Regions from separate parts of the Kitasatospora sp. NPDC001309 genome, predicted to be linked through region 1. Evidence: riboswitches for the same ligand, from Rfam matches in the RefSeq annotation. Region 1 holds a riboswitch; the other holds the start of a gene.
What was found. A riboswitch is a leader RNA that binds a small molecule or an ion and turns the genes downstream of it on or off. The one in region 1 is predicted to bind S-adenosylmethionine.
Positions count from the first base shown of each region.

Region 2: linked by a shared signal. The riboswitch ahead of ACFY2K_RS16570 (IclR family transcriptional regulator) and the one ahead of ACFY2K_RS41630 (aminotransferase class V-fold PLP-dependent enzyme) in region 1 are both predicted to bind S-adenosylmethionine.

Region 1 is NZ_JBIAXC010000077.1:16,499-21,112, reverse strand. It holds gene ACFY2K_RS41640 (hypothetical protein) at 1-387, shown strand, start outside; gene trpD (anthranilate phosphoribosyltransferase) at 508-1,584, shown strand; SAM riboswitch class IV at 1,728-1,845, shown strand; gene ACFY2K_RS41630 (aminotransferase class V-fold PLP-dependent enzyme) at 1,897-3,261, shown strand; gene ACFY2K_RS41625 (Lrp/AsnC ligand binding domain-containing protein) at 3,265-3,546, opposite strand; gene ACFY2K_RS41620 (rhomboid family intramembrane serine protease) at 3,588-4,370, opposite strand; gene ACFY2K_RS41615 (hypothetical protein) at 4,599-4,614, shown strand, end outside.
Region 2 is NZ_JBIAXC010000014.1:21,915-26,528, forward strand. It holds gene ACFY2K_RS16565 (neuraminidase (sialidase)) at 173-1,777, shown strand; gene ACFY2K_RS16570 (IclR family transcriptional regulator) at 1,892-2,605, opposite strand; SAM riboswitch class I at 2,805-2,947, opposite strand; gene ACFY2K_RS16575 (transporter suffix domain-containing protein) at 3,065-3,358, shown strand; gene ACFY2K_RS16580 (MarR family winged helix-turn-helix transcriptional regulator) at 3,367-3,822, shown strand; gene ACFY2K_RS16585 (hypothetical protein) at 3,925-4,320, opposite strand; gene ACFY2K_RS16590 (hypothetical protein) at 4,578-4,614, shown strand, end outside.

The DNA of each region.
Region 1 (4,614 bases):
TACAGCGACGACCGCAACACCCGCGAGCAGGTGCTGACGGCGCTCGGCCGTCGCCCCGCCGAGGATCTTCCGGAGCTGTCCTACCTCGAATGCGCGACCACCCCCGCGGTGATCAAGGCGCTGGAGAAGGGCGGCGTCGACCTGTGCGTGCTGGACGGCGAGGCGGTGCCGGCCGGCGGCCTCGGCCTCGGGCGCCAGCTCAAGGACGAGATCTACGGGTGCCCGCCGGTGCTGGTGCTGATCGGCCGGCCGCAGGACTCCTGGCTCGCCGCCTGGAGCCGGGCCGATGCCGCGATCTCCCACCCGGTCGAGCCGGTGGCGCTGGCCGAGGCGGTCGCCACCCTGCTGCGGGCCCGGCTGGCCAAGCGGGCCCCGGCCACGCGCTGAGCGGTGCCGTCTCAGTCCTGGAGAAGGGGGCGCCGTCGGCACCCCGCCGCTCGATAGGCTGGCTCCATCCGTACGGACGTCCCCCCGGCGCGGGGGAACCGACTACAGCTGGAGTCAGCCATGGTGAACGTGAACCCTGCGAACGGTGGTACCGACCCCGCGCAGGTGGTCCGCACCTGGCCGGACATCCTGGCGGCTCTGTTGAAGGGGGAGGACCTCGACCGCTCGTCCACCGCGTGGGCGATGGACCGGATCATGAGCGGCGAGGCGTCCCCCGTCCAGGTGGCCGGGTTCATGGTGGCGCTGCGGGCCAAGGGCGAGACGGTCGACGAGATCGCCGGCCTGGTGGACGCGATGTACGACCACGCCGAGCCGCTGGACATCCCCGGCCCGGCGGTCGACATCGTCGGCACCGGCGGGGACCGGGCGAAGACCGTCAACATCTCGACCATGTCGGCGATCGTCGCCGCGGCGGCCGGGGCCAAGGTGGTCAAGCACGGCAACCGGGCGGCCTCCTCGTCCAGCGGCTCCTCGGACGTGCTGGAGAAGCTCGGGGTGGCACTCGACCTCTCCTCCCGGCGGGTGGCCCAGGTGGCCGAGGAGGTCGGGCTCACCTTCTGCTTCGCGGCGAAGTTCCACCCCTCGATGCGGCACGCCGCCACCGCGCGGCGCGACCTCGGGGTGCCCACCGCCTTCAACATCCTCGGCCCGCTGACCAACCCGGCGAAGGTCACCTCGCACGCCATCGGCTGCTTCGACACCCGGCTGGCCGGGCTGATCGCCGGGGTGCTCGCCCGGCGCGGGGCGACCGCGCTGGTGTTCCGCGGCGACGACGGGCTGGACGAGCTGACCATCACCACCACCTCGCGGGTCTGGGTGGTGCGCGACGGCGTGGTCACCGAGACCACGTTCGACCCGCGGGACGTCGGCATCGAGCTGGTCGGCATCGAGGCGCTGCGCGGGGCCGACGCCGCGTACAACGCCGAGGTCGCGCGCCGGCTGCTGGCCGGGGAGCGCGGGCCGGTGCGGGACGCCGTCCTGCTGAACACGGCGGCGGCGCTGGTCGCGCTGGAGCTGGGCGACGCCCCGCTGGCGGAGCAGCTCGCGGCGGGCATGGTGCGGGCGGCCGAGGCGATCGACTCCGGCCGGGCGCAGGACCTGCTGCGGCGCTGGTCCGAGGCCACCAGCCGGATCTGAGCCGGTAGTTGAGGGCCCGTGTCGATGCGTCGGCACGGGCCCTCCGGCTGCCCGCCCCGAGCCGGAGGGGCGCGCCGAGGAGGCTGTCCGGATGGTGGATGCCTGTTTGACCGTCCGACGTACCCGACCTAGAGTCTTCGCCAGGTCATGAGTGACAGCGCGAAGCCCCAGCTCGCTGTCCGGCAACCCTCCGTCCGTGGCGGGGTGCCCTGGGTGAGGACCGGGTCGCCGGGCAAGCCGTCCGCGCGACAAGCGCGGACACCGGACGATCAGCACTCCCGGGGTCCCTTACCCGTGAAGGAGTGCATCCTCATGTCCCTCTCCCTCGGAACCACCGCCCCGCTCGCCGTCCTCGGCCACGACGTCGAGGTCCCGCTCGTCAGCGGTGAGAAGGTCGGCTACGCGGCTCTCGACTACGCGGCCAGCGCGCCGGCCCTCCAGCGGGTGTGGGAAGACGTCGCCGCCTACGCCCCCTACTACGGCAGCGTGCACCGCGGCGCCGGCTACCTCTCCCAGCTGTCCACCGACCTGTTCGAGCAGAGCCGCCGGACCGTCGCCGAGTTCCTCGACCTGCGCGAGGGCGACCAGGTGGTCTTCACCCGCGCCACCACCGACTCGCTCAACCTGCTGGCCGCCGCCGTCCCGGCCGGCACCCGGGTGTTCGCCTTCGAGACCGAGCACCACGCCTCGCTGCTGCCGTGGGCGCACGCCGGGCTGGAGGTCTGCTACCTGCGGGCGCCGCGCTCGCGGGCCGAGGCGGTGGCCGCGCTGGAGGAGGCGCTGGCCGCGGCGCCGGAGGGCCCGAAGCTGCTGTGCGTCACCGGCGCCTCCAACGTGACCGGCGAGCTGTGGCCGGTCGCCGAACTGACCGGGACCGCGCACCGGTACGGCGCCCGGGTGGTGCTGGACGCCGCCCAGCTGGCCCCGCACCACCGGGTCTCGGTGCGCGAACTGGGCGTCGACTGGATCGCCTTCTCCGGCCACAAGCTGTACGCGCCGTTCGGCGCCGGGGTGCTGGCCGGGCGCTCCGACTGGCTGGACGCGGCCGAGCCCTACCTGGCCGGCGGCGGGGCGACCCGGACGGTGGCCCGGGAGCTGGACGGCTCGGTGGCGGTGCAGTGGCACACCGGCCCGGCCCGGCACGAGGCCGGCTCGCCCAACGTCATCGGCGCCTACGCGATCGCCTCGGCCTGTCGGGCGCTCACCGAGGCCGGCTTCGACGCGCTGGAGGCCCGGGAGCGGGAGCTGGTCGAGCGGCTGACGGCGGGGCTGGCGGAGATCCCCGAGGTCCGGGTGCTGAACCTGTTCGGGGCCGGCTCGGCCCGGGTGGGCGTGCTGTCCTTCGTCGTCCAGGGCTGGAACAGCTCGCACTTCTCGGCCGCGCTGTCCGCCGAGTACGGCATCGGCGTGCGCGACGGGCTGTTCTGCGCCCACCCGCTGGTGCGCACCCTGCTCGGGGACGAGGACGTGGCGCCCTCCGAGTGCGGGGCGCCCGAGCCCTCGCTGCCCGGTGAGCGCAGCCTGAACGCGATCCGGGTGAGCTTCGGCGCCGGCACGCCGGACGAGCACGTCGAGCGCTTCCTGGCCGCGGTCCGCGAGCTGGTCTCGGACGGCGCGGCGTGGAACTACCGCAACGAGGGCGGCCGTTGCGTCGCCGACACGCGTCGCGCGAGCTGAGTCCTACTCGTCCAGGCCGAGGGCGAAGGCCGCTTCCAGGTCGTGCTGGGAGTAGGTGCGGAAGGCGATCTGGGTCTCGGTGTGGGCCACGCCCGGGACCTTGTTGAGCCGGCCCGGGATGACCTCGGCCAGGTCGTCGTGGCGGCGCACCCGGACCATCGCCACCAGGTCGTACCCGCCGGTCACCGAGTACACCTCGCTGACGCCCTCGATCGCGGCGATGGCCTCGGCGATCTCAGGGATGCGGTCGACACTGGTCTTGATCAGGACGATGGCGGTGATCACAGTTCGGGCTCCTTGATGGGGTGCGGCCAGCGTATCGGGCCTCAGCCGGGGCGTCTCGGGGGGTGGCCGACCACCGTGCAGGCGTACAGGAAGCCCGCCGAGAAGCCGATCACGTGCACCAGGTAGGCCACTCCGGGCCCGGCCGAGTGCACCGACCACCACTGCAGGGCGAACCAGAGGCCGAGCACCAGCCAGGCCGGGAAGCGCAGCGGGAGGAAGAGGAGCAGCGGGACGAGGGTGGTCACCCGGGCCCGCGGGTGGAAGCGCAGGTAGGCGCCGAGCACGGCGGAGATCGCGCCCGAGGCGCCGATCAGGACCCGGGTGGAGTCGGGCGAGTGCGCCTCGGCGAGCGCGAAGCCGTACGAGGCGGTGCAGCCGGCGGCCAGGTAGAAGAGGAGGTACCTGGCCCGGCCGACCCGGCGTTCGACGGTCGGGCCGAAGACGTGCAGGAAGAGCAGGTTGCCCAGCAGGTGCAGCCAGCCGGCGTGCAGGAAGAGGCCGGTGAGGGCGGACACCGCCGGGTGCTTGCCCGGGGTGGGGGCGGCGGGGCAGCCGGGGACCGGGTCGGGGGCCTCGGCCAGTTGTCCGGCGGTCAGCGGGTGGCCGGTCAGCAGTTCGGCGGGGACGGCGCCCCAGCGCTGCTCGTACCGCTGCTCGGCGCAGATCCGGGCCTGGCCGGTGCCGTACAGGGGGTTGAGGCCGGCGGCCGGGCCGAGCAGGAAGACCAGGGTGTTGACCGCGATCAGGGCGTAGGTGACCGCCGGGGCGGGCAGCGCCGGGCGGCCGTCCCGCGCGTCGGTGTGGTCGGGGGCCGTGAGCGCCATGCGGCCAAGCATCCCTCCGGGCGCGGCAGGTGACACGGCGGTTTACGGCAGGTGGACTACTGGTCCGTCCGGCGGGGCGGGACGGACTCCGGTCATCTCAGCTGACCGGTGGTCCTCGTGGTTGCCCCAGGCAATAGGCTTGGGGCGGGCATTCCCGCCTCCCGCCGCCGACGCCGGGGCTCCGGGGGAGCGCCCGGCCCGCCCAGGGACCAGCCGAGAGGACCCCCGATGACCGTCCCCGCTC
Region 2 (4,614 bases), on a different contig from region 1:
CGCACGCGGACCGTTGGCGCGCCCCCTCCGGCTGGTTAGACTCGCGCGGCCGACCGGGCGGGCGACACGCACGGCCGACCGGGCGCCGACTCCCGTTCGGCACCGGAGCAGAGCACAGCGCGGCACCACCCAGGACACCAGGCACGTACCGCCGACGACCATGGGGGTCTCCATGCAGTTCCGCACCAGAGCACCGCTCGCCACCGCGACCGCGGCGCTCCTCCTCGCCGCCGTCGCCGCCGGCACCCCGGCCGGCGCGACCACGGACGGTACGAACCCGCCCGACACCTCGCCCGGCGCACCGCTCGCCGTGATCTCACCCGGCGATCCGTACGCCTCCTGCGACCTCGGCGCGGACGGCGACGGCACCAACCACCCGGGCGCGGAGGACGAACCGTACGCCGCCGCCAACCCGCTCGACCCGGCGAACACCATCACCGTCTACCAGCAGGACCGCTGGTCCAACGGCGGTGCCCGGGGCCTGAGCTCCAGCTACACCACGGACGGCGTGCACTTCACCCAGACGGCGCTGCCCTTCACCCACTGCGCGCCGGGCGGGCTGGCCTACCAGCGGGCCTCCGACGGCTGGGTGAGCTTCGGCCCCGACGGCACCGCGTACGCCAGCGCCCTGGTCTTCGACGCCACCACGCCGCGCAGCGCGGTGGCCGCCGCCACCTCCACCGACGGCGGGCGCAGCTGGCAGCACGTCACCGAACTGATCGGCGACGACGACCCGGCGATCACCGACGACAAGAACGCCGTCACCGCCGACCCGGTGCACCCGGGCGTGGCCTACCAGGTCTGGGACCGGGTGGACCAGACCACCGGCCCGACCCCGGTCTTCGACGGGCCGGGCTACCTGTCCGTCACCCGGGACCACGGCCGGACCTGGTCCCCGGCGAAGCCCTTCGTGACCACGGCCACGACGCCGAACACCCAGACCATCGGCAACCAGATCGTGGTCGACCCGCGCACCGACACGCTGTACGACTTCTTCGACTGGATCACCTTCACCGACGCGACCGCCACCACCGTCAGCGACGTGCACTTCGGCATGGTCAGCTCCACCGACCAGGGCCGCACCTGGAGCCCGCCGGTCCGGGTCGCCGCCGACACCTCCGTCCCCGAGGTCCACCCGAACGCGCCCACCGACGCCACCAAGTCCCTCCGGGCCGGCGCCGGACTGCCCAGCGTGGCGATCGACCCGCAGACCGGCGAGCTGTACCTCGCCTATGAGGGCTCGGAGTCCACCGGCGGCAGGTACGACGCGATCCAGCTGGTGCACTCCACCGACGGCGGCCGGACCTGGAGCGGCCCGACCCGGCTCAACCAGGCCCCGGGAGCGCCGGCGTTCACCCCGTCGATCACCGTGACGGCCGACGGCACCGTCGCCGTCAGCTACTACGACCTGCGCTACCTCACCCCGGACGACACCACCGCGCTGCCCACCGCCGCCTGGCTGCTCAGCTTCCCGCGCGGCGGCGAGAACAGTCCGGTCGAGCGGCAGATCTCGCCGGTCTTCGACTGGCTCCAGGCGCCGTACGCCGGGGGCCACTTCCTCGGCGACTACCAGGCCCTGATCACCGACGGCCACCGGATCCGCCCGGTGCTGGTGACCGCCAACAGCGGCGCCCCGCTGAACTCCACCGACGTGTACAGCGGCCGCTTCCGGCCGGACACCCTGCGCAGCCCGGGTGCGGCCGCACCGACCACCGGGGCGGCGCGCACCGGGGCGCCCGCCGCCGGCCCGCGCGCCGTGCAGCACCTGCGGCGCTGACCCGACCGGCGGCTGCCGGCGCGGAGGAGCTCCGCGCCGGCGGCCGCCCGGACCCGAGCGCTCGGGTCCGGTCCGGGCCCCGGACCGGTCACCCCACGTCAGCCGACGGCCCGGTCAGGGCCTGTTCAGTGCGTCCGTGAGGTGGCCCGCCGCCTCGATGACGGCCTGGGAGAGGCGGGCCCCCGGGTGCCGGCTGAGCCGTTCGATCGGCCCCGAGACGGAAACGGCGGCCACCACCCGGCCGGCCGGGCCCCGCACGGGCGCGGAGACGGAGGCCACGCCGGGCTCGCGCTCGCCGATCGACTGGGCCCACCCCCGGCGCCGCACCCCGCTCAGCGCGGTGGCGGTGAACCGGGCGCCCTGGAGGCCGCGGTGGAGCCGCTCGGGCTCCTCCCAGGCCAGCAGGACCTGGGCGGCGGACCCGACCTTCATCGGCAGCGCGAGGCCCACCGGCACGGTGTCCCGCAGGCCGAAGAGGCGTTCGGCGGCCGCCACGCAGATCCGGACCTCGCCCTGCCGACGGTACAGCTGGGCGGTCTCGCCGGTGACGTCGCGCAGGTGGGTGAGGACCGTGCCCGCCGCGGCCAGCAGGCGGTCCTCACCGGCCGCCGCCGAGAGCTCGGCGAGCCGCGGGCCGAGGACGAACCGGCCCTGGAGGTCCCGGCCGAGCAGCCGGTGGTGCTCCAGTGCGACGGCGATCCGGTGGGCGGTCGGCCGGGCCAGCCCGGTGGCGTCGACCAGCCCGGCCAAGGTGGCCGGACCGGCCTCCAGGGTGCCGAGGATCGAGGTGATCTTGTCGAGCACGCCGACGCCGCTCGTGTTCTCCATGGACGGGTACTCCAGTCTCAGATCCCGTGAGCGACGGGTGGGTACGGCTCACGGGCGCTCCGGTGGGGTGGGAGCGGGGTGGTCAGCGGAAACAGGCCTGCGGGAACAGCAGATCGCCTGCGCCGAGCACGAAACGGGTACGCGAAAGGGCCGGGGCGGGAAGCGCCCGGGCGAAGGACAGCACTGAGAGCACCGTGTCTCCTCATCTTCCCCGCGCCACGTTGGCGACAGGCCGGAGTTGGCACTGACCCCGGACGGCACGGCGCGTACTTCGGACGCCGGGTCGAACGGGGAGTTGCCGGGGCTTCGTAGGGCCGGTCCCTCCACCCCTCTGGATGATTCGCGAAGAACCATACAAGATTTCCCGGCCGCCCCGCCAAACCCTTTCCCGACCGCCCCTCGACCCGGAGCCCGCCGGGGTCCTTGACCACGGATGATTTAGATTTCTAAACTATTTCCATGACTGCGACCCCGGCCACCTCAGCGCCCCCGAAGAAGCCGCTCAGGTTCAGAATCGGCATCGCGCTCCTCATCCTGAGCGCCCTGACCTACGTGGCCGTCCTCGTCATCCTCTTCCTCCCGCTGGAGTCCGGCACCAAGGCCGCCGCCTTCGGCGGGACGCTCGTGGTCGCCGAGACCTGCGCCCTCATCGGCATGGCGGGCGTCGGCAAGGAGGCCGTCCGGGCAGTCCGGTCCCGCCTGGGGCTCAGGAGGCGCAGCCGCGCCGCCGAGCAGCCGCCGACCACGGACTGACGGGCCCGATGGACACCGGAGAAAGACCCGACAGCGCCGACCTGCACGCCCGCATCACCCGGATCGACCGGCTCTTCGCGGACCTGTGGGTCCTCTCGGAACGGCACGCGCCCCGCTACGGCGACTTCGGGCTCACCGCCCAACAGCACCTCGTGCTCGCGCGGATCGTGGCCGACCCGGGCATCACCCCCAAGGACCTGGCCGAGCACCTGGGCGTGTCCAGGGGCGCCGTCAGCCAGCACCTGGCGCGCCTGGAGGAGGACGGCTACCTCTCCCGGCGGCGCAGCCCCCAGGACGGACGCGTCCACGTCCTCCGCCTGGAGGCCCGCGGCGCGGCCTACCGGCAGGCCGTGCTCCGGTACGAGCGGGAGCTCCACGACGCCTACGTCGCGAAGCTCTCGGCCGCGGACATGGCGGAGATCGAGTCCGCACTCGGGAAGTTGAGGCGGGTGTTCGAGGACTGACGTCACCCGCCGTGGCCGCTACTCCGGATCGATCAGTCGGGACCGGTCACTTGGGGCCGGTCACTTGGGGCCGGTCACTTGGGGCCGATCAGTGCAGACCGATCACTTGAGATCGATCACGAGGCCGCCCGTCCGCGCCTCTTCGTTCGTGACCTTCGTCCTCGGGTGCCAGAGCACCTGCACCGAGTAGGAGTCCGAACCGCCCGGCACGTCGGGCAGCACGATCGGGAACCGGCAGGCGGAGTCGTGGTACTCGCCCTGCCCCAGGGTGCCGGTCGCCACCACCCGGCCCGCCGCGTCGCGAACGGTCACCAGGGCGTCCTTGTCCACGTCGTCCAAGCCCCTGGCACCGTTGCAGGTACCCGACTTGGTGGGGTCGGAGGTGCTGATCCGCGCCTGGCCCACCAGCGTGAAGGGCTCGTCGTCCCCGGGTCCGGACAGGCCCCAGGCCAGTCCGACGGCGCCGGCGCCGACCACGAGTCCGGCAGCCGCGAACACCGCCGGGGCCTTCCAGGGCCGGAGCCGGGGCTCCTGCGCAGGCTCCGGCGGAGCCGCCTCCGTGGCGGGTATCGGAGCGACATTCTCTTCATACGATGCGTCAGACATTCGCACAGCATGGCATCGAGCGCTTCGCCCGACGAGGAGTTATCTCGACCGGGGCCTGCCCGCGCGGCCGCCACCGACCGGCCGTGCCGACCGGCCATGGGGGCTGGCCATGGGGCCGGCAGCCGTCGGGGCACGGAAGAATGGGGCGGGTGACCAGCACTCAGCCGCTCCCCCGGGGCCTCACCG